Regions from separate parts of the Arthrobacter sp. UNCCL28 genome, predicted to be linked through region 2. Evidence: predicted binding sites of a transcription regulator. Region 2 holds the regulator's gene; the other holds the start of a gene.
The links. Region 2 encodes LexA, which represses DNA repair genes until DNA is damaged. Its sites were predicted from a motif close to TCGAACANNTGTTCGA; they were not measured.
Positions count from the first base shown of each region.

Region 1: the regulator LexA is predicted to act here: its motif matches at 1,598-1,613, upstream of BLQ01_RS06765 (LexA family protein).

Region 1 covers NZ_FMWE01000002.1:475,300-480,319, reverse strand. Annotated here, with positions in the region: gene BLQ01_RS06785 (GMC oxidoreductase) at 1-199, opposite strand, end outside; gene BLQ01_RS06780 (hypothetical protein) at 348-779, opposite strand; gene BLQ01_RS06775 (hypothetical protein) at 928-1,359, opposite strand; gene BLQ01_RS06765 (LexA family protein) at 1,627-2,058, shown strand; gene BLQ01_RS06760 (hypothetical protein) at 2,184-2,471, shown strand; gene BLQ01_RS06755 (alpha/beta hydrolase family protein) at 2,491-4,143, opposite strand; gene BLQ01_RS06750 (MFS transporter) at 4,143-5,020, opposite strand, start outside.
Region 2 covers NZ_FMWE01000002.1:229,221-234,240, reverse strand. Annotated here, with positions in the region: gene BLQ01_RS05725 (ATP-dependent DNA helicase) at 1-1,297, shown strand, start outside; gene lexA (transcriptional repressor LexA) at 1,294-2,037, opposite strand; gene BLQ01_RS05715 (LysM peptidoglycan-binding domain-containing protein) at 2,397-2,756, shown strand; gene BLQ01_RS05710 (histidinol-phosphate transaminase) at 2,834-3,952, shown strand; gene hisB (imidazoleglycerol-phosphate dehydratase HisB) at 3,999-4,625, shown strand; gene hisH (imidazole glycerol phosphate synthase subunit HisH) at 4,622-5,020, shown strand, end outside.

The sequences.
Region 1 (5,020 bases), 250 kb from region 2:
CGGGCGGGTACGGTTTGCCGCGTTCCATGAGCACAACGGACTGCCCGGCCTCGGCCAGTCGAAGCGCCGCCACGGAACCTCCAAAGCCGGAGCCCACCACCACGGCGTCGACCTTTTCGATGCCATCGCGGCGGCGTGCCTGATCAGAAGCGGGCTCAGGTCCCGCAGCCCCACTGTTCCCGGTCCCCAGACGACCCATGGCCGTTCCTCTTAGAGGAAAGCTGACTACATAGCTGCAGCTGACGGCGCCGGGCGTGGCCGGGCGATGCCTCCGCGGACTATGGGGCTTATGTTCCCACCGGGCAGGGGATCTGTAAATGAGGTGGAGACAGTGGATTCAGCGCGCGCTAGGCAATGCGGGTATAGATCATGTCAAAGTCGTGTTCCAGCGGCCCGCCGGGGTAGGTCCCGCGTTCCAACCGGGCAGTAATGGTGTTGCCGTCCTTGGAGAAGTGGCCAACGAAGCGTTGCGGCCAGTCGGGCCCATCCCTGAACAGGGTCCACACGCCGTCCTTGAGCGTCATGTCGTAGATCCTGGCCACGCCCCGGGAGTCAAAGTAATGCTGTTGGAAGGCTCCATCCGAGCCTGTGGCTCCAATGACGCTGACCGCATTGGGGTACTCCGGCCGCTGGACCGTGGAACGCTGGATGAGGAAGCCTCCGCTTTCCAACCATTCGAAGGCGGTCCGGCCGGGCACATCCTTGCCCGGAACTGATGTTTCCCACTCGCCGAGGAGGATGTTCAAGTGCTCCAACGTAGGTTTGGGATCCCGTGCCATGGCCGCCCTCTTTTCGGGTGTTCGCGTTGCTGAACAGCTTCAGGGTATGACTCGTCCCGTTCCGCCGTACAGACCTCCGCGGAGACCGCCCGGGCTTGGTGCAGGTGGTGCCGTGCAGCGCTGTTCCGGGCTTGGCGCCATGGCGGCATCAGGGCTGGCGGGTGACCCTGCGCGTCTCACGGAACTCCGCGGGCACCGTGACAGCGCCCTTAGGAACAGCGACGGTAATGCCCCTCTTCGTCACGCTTGTGACGTTCTGACCCCATTGCTTTGCGTACTCGACGACGGGCCTCGCCGCAGCCCGGTTGCGGACGATTGCTGCGAGCACGACGGTGAGGAACGCAAGGGTCATCAGACCCGGCACCACGATGACGACCACTTGGTTGATAAGACCGGTCAGGAACAGCGCGGGGCCGAGGAACCACAGCGCCACGGTGGAGAACATCAAGACGAGAACCAGTTTCTCAGAGCGTGCGTGGACGGCCTGTGCGTGTGCCAGCTCATCCGGGTAGCGTTCCTTGAAAATACGGGTGACATCGGCGCTGAGTGCATCAGCTACGTCCTTGCTCCGGGCGGTCATGGCTCTCCAATTCGCGATGCACAGCGCGACTGGGGACAACGTCGCGGCGTTGAACCCTGCAGTCGAAGACGGTGGTTTGTTGAGTCTCCTGCCTAGCCTCCGTTGGCTTGACATTCCCTAAAGTACCGGTCTTTTGCCAGGACGCGTAAACGGCCGCAACCCCCATTCCGCCGGCCTCCTGCGCCGCGGAAACCAAGGGGGTGACCACAATGTCCGTCATCCGCTGTACACTCAAGTATCGAACATATATTCGAATAAAGGTGTGTTGTGGGCGTGATAGTCGGCCCCCGCGTGATAGATGCGGGCTTTTCCCTGATGTCAGTATTGCTGGCACCTCTCCCGGTGGCGGCCGGTTATCCCTCGCCGGCGCAGGACTATTTTGATGGCCGGATCGATCTCAACGAGCACCTCATCAAGGACGTCACCAGCACCTTCGTGGTCCGGGTGACAGGGCAGTCCATGGAAGGTGCAGGGATCAGTGATGGTGACGAGCTGATCGTCAACCGGGCACTGGAGCCCAGGGATGGGTCCGTCGTCGTGGCTGTCCTCGACGGGGAACTGACCATCAAACGGCTCCGCGTCACGCCCTCGGGAGTGATCCTCCAGGCCGACAATCCCAAGTACCCGGACATCCGCGTGCCGGCCCTTTCTGAACTCACCATCTGGGGAGTTGCCACCACATGCCTGCACCACATTTGAGCCCGCCCCGTTCGCAAGGGCCCGTTCCCAGTGAACTCTGGGAACGGATGGGCGCCGAATTCGGCTTGCCGGATCTGGAAAGGGTCCGTCATCGGCTCGCGAAGCTACATGAGGATCCCGAACCTGTGATGCAACAACTGGTGCGCGTGTTTTCCGCAGATGGCACGTACTGTCCCGGTTTCCAATTCCGCGAAGACTTGTCCTTGCACCCCGTGGTGCTGTGCCTGTTTGCGCGTGCCATGGAACTGAGGATTCCGCACAATTACTTTTCGGCCTGGATGGTCACCGGCTGCCCAGGACTGCGGGATACCAGGCCCGTGGACCTGTTGGACCGGCTGGCGCCTGCTGTCCTCGTCTCTGCCTTGGAGCGCTCCTTCGGACAAGGAGAACGGGATGGTCGCACTGCAGGGTAACGAAGGCCGGGGTTGCGGGTCAGTCCGTCGGGGTTTTTGTCAGGACGTCAACCACCGCGGCCCAGCGTCTTTCAGCATCAGCGGACGCGGCAGGGTAATGGTTGCCCGGGACCGCTACCGCGGTCCACGCCTGACCGGTTTTCTGAGCTGCGAGCATTGCCTCTTGTGTGGACGCCGGCAGGACCACTTCGTCACTGTCCGGGGCAATAACAACCACGGGCGCTGCGCAGGTCGGTGCGTGTGCTTCGCCGTCCCTTGCAGCTGCCGAAGGGAAAACGAAGCGGGTCTGTGCCCACCTGCGAAACTCCGGATCGTCCCCGTGGAGCTGAATGTGCTGCTGCAGGTCAAGGATGGGGGACAGGGCAACCACGAGCCTAGCTTGGATGTGTGCTGCGAGTCGAAGCCCTATCCAAGCACCAAAGCTAACGCCGAGGATGGATACTGCTGAGGTGGGGCGGCTCTTCAGGATCTCGGCAACCGCTTCTGCGGAAGTTTGAACCGCTCTGTCCCAGTTCTGCCAGGCAAGCTCCTGAAATGTGCCGCCGAAACCTGTGGAGCCCGGGTAGTTAAGGATCAGTAAATCAAAACCTGCATCGAGGATCCTGCGATAGGTGCCGCCGAATCTGAGATCGTCGAGTTCGTGACTGTCGGGGCCCCCGTGCAGGCACACCAGGAGTTCCTCGGCGCGAGGTTGCCGGCCTTGGACGTAAACGCACGGCAGCCCCGCCGGATTGAGGTGCACAGCCCGCACATCGACCCGCTCAGAAGCTATCCCGGTAAACACGCCTCGGCTGGTCCGCCAGGAAGAACCATGCACAAGGCCGGTGGACCGGATCACCGGATCCTCGTCCGCCCCCATGGCGAATACCTGCGAGGTTGCGGGTTCGGTGGCCGCAAACGCGAAGGATCCATCGTGGGGATCCATATAAAGAAGGCGCTGGCCCCGTGTGGAATGGATGGCGTACGCCGTTATTCGGGTATCGGATGCGGCAAGGGAAATGATGTTCCAGCCGGAAGGGGGGACGATGTCTTGGACGTCTGTTCCGCTCACGAGCGAAAACAAGCTACCAGACTTGTTCGACCGCCTGATCACGGCAAACTCGGAGGTCACCGAAATGACTGATCCCGGTCCCTTGCGGACCGGGACGCCGCGCAGGGTAGTGCTCCACCCTGAATCGGACTCGGCAACCATCGTTCCATCGGTGAGTATGCACCTCGGGACGCCGAAGGTAGCTTCAAATGGCTGCACCCTCCCGGAGCGGATATCCAAATACACCCCTTTCCCGTCCTCGACAAGTGGTTCAAAGACTGCGCAGAGAGTCGCTTCTGCGGCGTCGGGCATCAGGCTGTCCAGACGGTGGGTGCTGTCGATCGGAGCTGCGAAGGTCCGCTCCGACGGGGAGCCCAGCCCTGACTCCTGTAGGGCTATCGCCCTCACCGTCAACATGTTGGCGCTATGGACAAGGTCATAGATGAACGGGCGCCCAGGGACACAGAACGGTGCTGAAAGGTCGGACATTGGCAAAACGTCATATTTTCCACCTTGGTCATGCCCGCCGGCTGAGGTCTTATAGAGGTTTCCATCCAGTCTGCTGAAGGCAAACAGTGCGTCGTTCGCCACAGCGATGGGGACCAAGTGGTCCTCTTCAAATACGGTCTCGACGCCGGCCACTACGCCACCTTCACCATCGGTTCTGTTCGTACTCCTCTAAGTAAAAGCGGAAGTAGTCCGGAGTTAACCAGTGTGATGACGCCTGCAGTGACGAGTAGTCCTTCCGGGCCTATACCCATCCAGAGCGGAGCCCCCATGACTCCCCCGAGGGCATCACCAACCAGGAAGGCGGTCTGGGAAATCCCGAAGATGAATCCTGTGGCCTTCGCAGGGATCACGGCGTACTGGATGGTTTCTTCTGCCGCAACGGCAAGGGATACGAATGCGGCGCGCACAATGAAAATAATGGCGATCCACAGAACACCAAACCCCAAGGCGAGGGCGGCCGCCGTCGTAATGAGTCCAGTGAAAACTTCGGCGACTGTGAAAAGTCCGAAGGGTTTGGTCGCCTTGCTGTGGCGTGAAAAAAGCCACGTGGCCCCGATTTGAGCGAGGCTCATAACCGCCATAATCAATGCTGCCTGCGCCGCTGTGGCTCCGCCGTTGGTCAGAATCAGAGGCAGGTACGGTGCAACCAGGCTGACATAGAAGCCGGAGAGTACTCCTATGGCAGCCAACTTGGCCGCGACCGCCGTGTATCGCCGGCGATCAAGGGTGGGATCGGCCTGTTGGGGCTTTGCTTCCACACGGGGACGCGCAGGCGGCTGAGGGGAAATGAGAACCCAGACAAACGCGGCGGCAATCAGCGCAGGCGCGGTCAGCAATGCAGTCCTTGCTCCGTCCACCTGCGTTGCCGCCAGCGCGAAGACGGAGCCGGCTCCCACTGTGCCCAAGAGGATGCCGGTCTGATTGCCCAGATTCCTGGCTCCAACAATCTTCGGTATCTCATCATCAGTTGCAGTGGCACGGACCCAAGGCCTGATGGCCACGAGGACCA
Region 2 (5,020 bases):
GCTGCCTGAGTATGACGTCGTGGTGGTTGACGAGGCGCACGAACTGCAGGACCGCGTCACCGGCGCGGTCTCCGGCCAGCTGTCCGTGGCGATGGTCCACGCAGCGGCGTCAAGTGCCCGCAAGCACACCGCCATCACGGTGGACGCGCTCAATGCCGCGGCCGATCGCCTGGACATGGCCATAGCGGGCGTTCCCAATGGACTTCTGCCCAGCGGACTCAACGACGAACAGCTCGATTGCCTGGATCAGTTGCGGGAGGCCACGCGCGCGGCATTGTCGGATTCGAAGACCGACTCTTCAAACGCGGTCGACGGCGGCCGGCAACTGGCCCGCTCAAGGCTCATGCTCATCCTGGAGCTGTGTGAGCGCATGCTGGCCGCCAAGGAGAACCGGGAAGTCGTATGGTTCTCGCGGAACAGCACCTTTGACCCCAGCCAGGGGTACTCCCAACCCGACGAGACCGCCCCTGCGCTTATCAACATCGCTCCGTTGAGCGTTGCAGGCAGGTTGAGGGAAGGCTTGTTTGCGGGCCACACGGTGGTGCTCACCTCCGCGACCCTGGCCATCGGTTCGGCTTTTGAGCCGGCAGCCGGAGGCCTGGGGTTGATCGGCGATGGTGCACCGAGCTGGACGGGGATCGACGTCGGATCACCCTTCGACTACCCCAAACAAGGGGTGTTGTACGTGGCCAAGCACCTGCCCAAGCCAGGCCGCGGAACCTCACCTGATGCCCTGGATGAGTTGGAAGACCTCATCCGTGCCTCCGGCGGGGGAGCGTTGTGCCTTTTCTCCTCGCGACGTGCCGCCGAGGAAGCTGCCGATGCCATGCGGCTCCGACTTGATGTCAATATCCTCTGCCAGGGCGAATCCACCATGGCAGCCTTGGTCAAGCAGTTTGCCGATGAACCCGATACCTGCCTCTTCGGCACGATGTCCTTGTGGCAGGGCGTGGATGTCCCGGGTGGTTCATGCCGCCTGGTGGTCATTGACCGCATTCCCTTCCCGCGGCCCGATGACCCCCTGATGACTGCCCGCTCACGCGCTGTGGCGCAGTCCGGCGGCAACGGTTTCATGGCCGTGTCAGCTACTCATGCCGCTATCCGCCTGGCTCAAGGAGCAGGCCGGCTTATCCGGTCCACCGGCGACAAAGGGGTTGTGGCTGTCCTGGACTCCAGGCTCTCGACGGAGCGCTACGGAGGCTTCCTCCGGGCTGCACTGCCGCCCTTCTGGGCTACGACGGACCGCGCAGTGGTTCGGGGCGTGCTGGAGCGTTTGGGCTCCGCCAAGGCCTCCTAGAGGGAGCGCAGGACCGATACGACCTTGCCCATGATGGTGGCTTGGTCGCCCAAAATGGGTTCGTACTGGGTGTTTTGGGGAAGAAGCCACGTATGGCCATCGCGCTGGCGGAAGGTTTTGACGGTTGCTTCGTCGTCCAGCAGGGCGGCGACGATGTCTCCATTAATGGCGTCGTTCTGCCGGCGGACCACAACCCAGTCGCCGTCGCAGATAGCAGCGTCGATCATCGAATCGCCGGCCACCTTCAGCATGAACAGCTCGCCATGCCCGACGAGCTGCCGGGGCAGGGGAAGCACGTCCTCCACAGTCTGGTCAGCCAAAATGGGGCCGCCGGCAGCAATGCGGCCAACCAAGGGCACCATGGCAGTATCGCTGGCGCTGGCAAGCTCCGTCACGGCAAAGCCACCCGTGCTGCGCAGAGTTGCCGGCGCTTCCACTCCCGGGATGGGTCCGCCATCGAGGGTAAGGGGCATCAGGACTTCCATGGCCCTGGGACGTTTGGGATCGCGGCGGAGATAACCAAGTTTTTCCAGCTGGGAGAGCTGGTGAGTCACGCTCGACAGGCTCGCGAGCCCTACAGTGTCACCGATCTCGCGCATGCTGGGCGGATACCCGTTGTCGTTGACTGATCGCTGGATGGTTTCCAGGATCTTCTTCTGCCGGACGGTCAGGCTTTTGGGACTCTTTTGAGGCTGCTGGCTCCGCAGGGGTGCCCCGCCGCCGGTGGCTTTCGCTGCCATGTTCGCCAATGCCTTTCATTCCGCCCGGAGTGTGCCCGGGGACGAAAGGGTCTGCCAAAAATGTCAGACCCTCCTGTTCCACTGAAACAGTGCTGTTTCTTCACTCAAACGTAGGGCAGCCACAGGCGTTTATCAAACATTTGTTCTAGCGAGTCTCGACACCGTTCGTTGATAAGTGCTAAAAATGTCATAGCAAGGTTCGAATATGTGTTCTATAAACCTGCTGTTGAGGCCCGATGTTCGAACGATGTGTTCGAACGAAGTGTTCGGACAAGCCGTGACACGCAGGGGAACACCAAAGAATTGGCAGCCATGTACCGGGATCCGGCGCACGGCAATAGCTCAGAAGGGCTCAGCTCATGTCCGCAATCACTACGTTCGCTGATTTCCGTACCACCCAGGCGCCGACGCGCCTGCGTCTGACCCGACGGGGACGGATCGTCTTCTTCGGCATCCCTGCGATGCTGCTGGTGGCTGCGCTGCTGAGCCTTGCTGGTTTCATCACCTCTCCTGCAAAGGCATCTGATTCGCAGGCGCAGCTTCGGCCACCTGTTGCGGTAACGGTAACGGTCCAGCCGGGTCAGTCACTGTGGGGCATCGCCGGGGCTGCCGCTCCTGAGCGGGATCCGCGCGATGTCATCGCCGAGATCATCCAGTTGAACGACCTCCGCGGTGGCCGCATCCAGCCTGGCCAGCAGCTGTTTGTACCCGCCAGCTAGCGAATTCCGTCCCGGCACCCGCCGGGGTTCGGCGTCACAGTTAGTGGCCAGTCCACCCAGCCCCTTAAACTGGGGTGGTGAGTGACCAGCTTGAGCGACTTGACCGACTACCCCTCCGGACCAACCTGCGTGGACTGAGCCCCTATGGCGCGCCGCAGCTTGATGTTCCCATTTTGCTCAACGTCAACGAAAACACCCATGGAGTCCCTGCGGATGTTCAGGCGGCCATCACGGAAGCTGTAGCTGCTGCCGCCACCGGGCTCAACCGCTACCCGGACAGGGAGTTCACTGAACTCCGGGAATCGTTGGCCGAATACCTTGGCCACGGTCTCACTCCCGGCAACATCTGGGCAGCCAACGGTTCCAATGAGGTGTTGCAGCAGATCCTCCAGGCATTTGGCGGACCTGGCCGGAAGGCGCTGGGATTCCCGCCCACATACTCCATGTACCCGTTGCTGGCCAGCGGCACGGATACAGAGTACGTCCAGGGGGTCCGGGCCGAGGACTATGGGCTCGATGCAGCTTCGGCTGCCGCCCAGGTCCGTGAAACAGGAGCCAACATTGTGTTCCTCTGCTCTCCCAACAATCCAACCGGCACAGGGCTGGGCCTTGATGTCGTTGAGGCTGTTTACGACGCCGGCGAAGCCAGCCGGGCCATAGTGATTGTTGATGAGGCGTACCACGAGTTCGCGCACGACAATACGCCGAGCGCACTGACCCTGCTGCCTGGACGCGAGCGTTTGATCGTTTCCCGCACCATGAGCAAGGCGTTTGCCCTTGCGGGTGCCCGGCTGGGTTACATGGCCGCGGCGCCGGAGGTCACGGATGCCATCAGGTTGGTCCGCCTCCCGTACCACCTCTCGGCTGTCACGCAGGCGACCGCCCTCGCCGCGCTCAATCACCGCGAAGCCCTCATGGCCGACGTCGAGGACATTAAGATCCAACGCGACCGGATTGTGACCGAACTCCTGCGCATGGGCTTGAAGCCTGCGGCCTCGGACTCCAACTACGTTTTCTTCGGTGGGCTCGAGAACCCGCATGCGATCTGGCAGGGCCTGCTTGATGCGGGGGTCCTGATCCGCGACGTCGGCATTCCCGGCCACTTGCGGGTTACGGCCGGAACAGAGCCGGAAACCACGGCGTTCCTCCAGGCGCTGGAAGCGCTGTTGGACGGGCAGGCGTCACAGCCCGCCTAAACTTGTATGTTGAACCCATCCACTCTTCGTGTATAAGGACATCCCAATGAGCGAAACCGGCGCCACGCCGTCCGCTGCCCGCACCGCGCGCATGGAGCGCACCACCAGCGAATCCTCAGTCTTGGTGGAGATCAACCTGGATGGGACCGGTGTCTCGGACATCAGCACCTCCGTGCCGTTTTATGACCACATGCTCACGGCACTGTGCAAGCACTCGCTGATTGACATGACCGTCAAAGCCACCGGCGATACCCACATCGATGCCCACCACACGGTGGAAGATGTGGCCATCACGTTCGGTGAGGTGCTGCGCACAGCCTTGGGCAACAAGGCCGGGATCCGCCGCTTCGGCGAAGCCACCGTTCCTTTGGATGAAGCCCTGGCGCACGCCGTGGTGGACGTCTCGGGCCGGCCGTACCTGGTTCACGGCGGAGAACCTGCCGGCCAGGAGTACCACTTGATTGGTGGTCACTTCACCGGTTCGTTGACCCGCCACGTTTTTGAGGCCATTACGCTGCACGCAGGGATTTGCCTGCACATGAACGTTCTCGCCGGCCGCGATCCCCACCATATCGTGGAAGCCCAGTTCAAAGCCTTTGCCCGGGCGCTCCGTGCCGCGGTGGAATCCGATCCCAGGGTCGAGGGCATTCCCTCCACCAAGGGGGCGTTGTGAGCGGTCAGGTACTCAAAGACGGGGCAGTGGCCGACACCATCGCTTCGGTCAAGCCCACGTCGCCGGAAGGCAAGCCCACTGTCACGGTGCTCGACTACGGTTCCGGCAACGTTCGTTCGGCTGTCAGGGCCTTGGAACGTGCAGGGGCTCATGTCGTGCTCAGTTCCAAACCCGAAGACGTACTCAATGCCGACGGCCTGGTGGTCCCCGGTGTCGGCGCCTTCGAAACCGTCATGAAGGAACTCAAAGCAGTAGACGGCATCCGCATGATCGGTCGCCGGGTTGCCGGTGGCCGCCCGGTACTTGCCATTTGCGTTGGTTTGCAGGTCCTTTTCGAAGCCGGGGTGGAACACGGCACCGAATCCGAAGGCATGGCCGAGTGGCCGGGCAAGGTG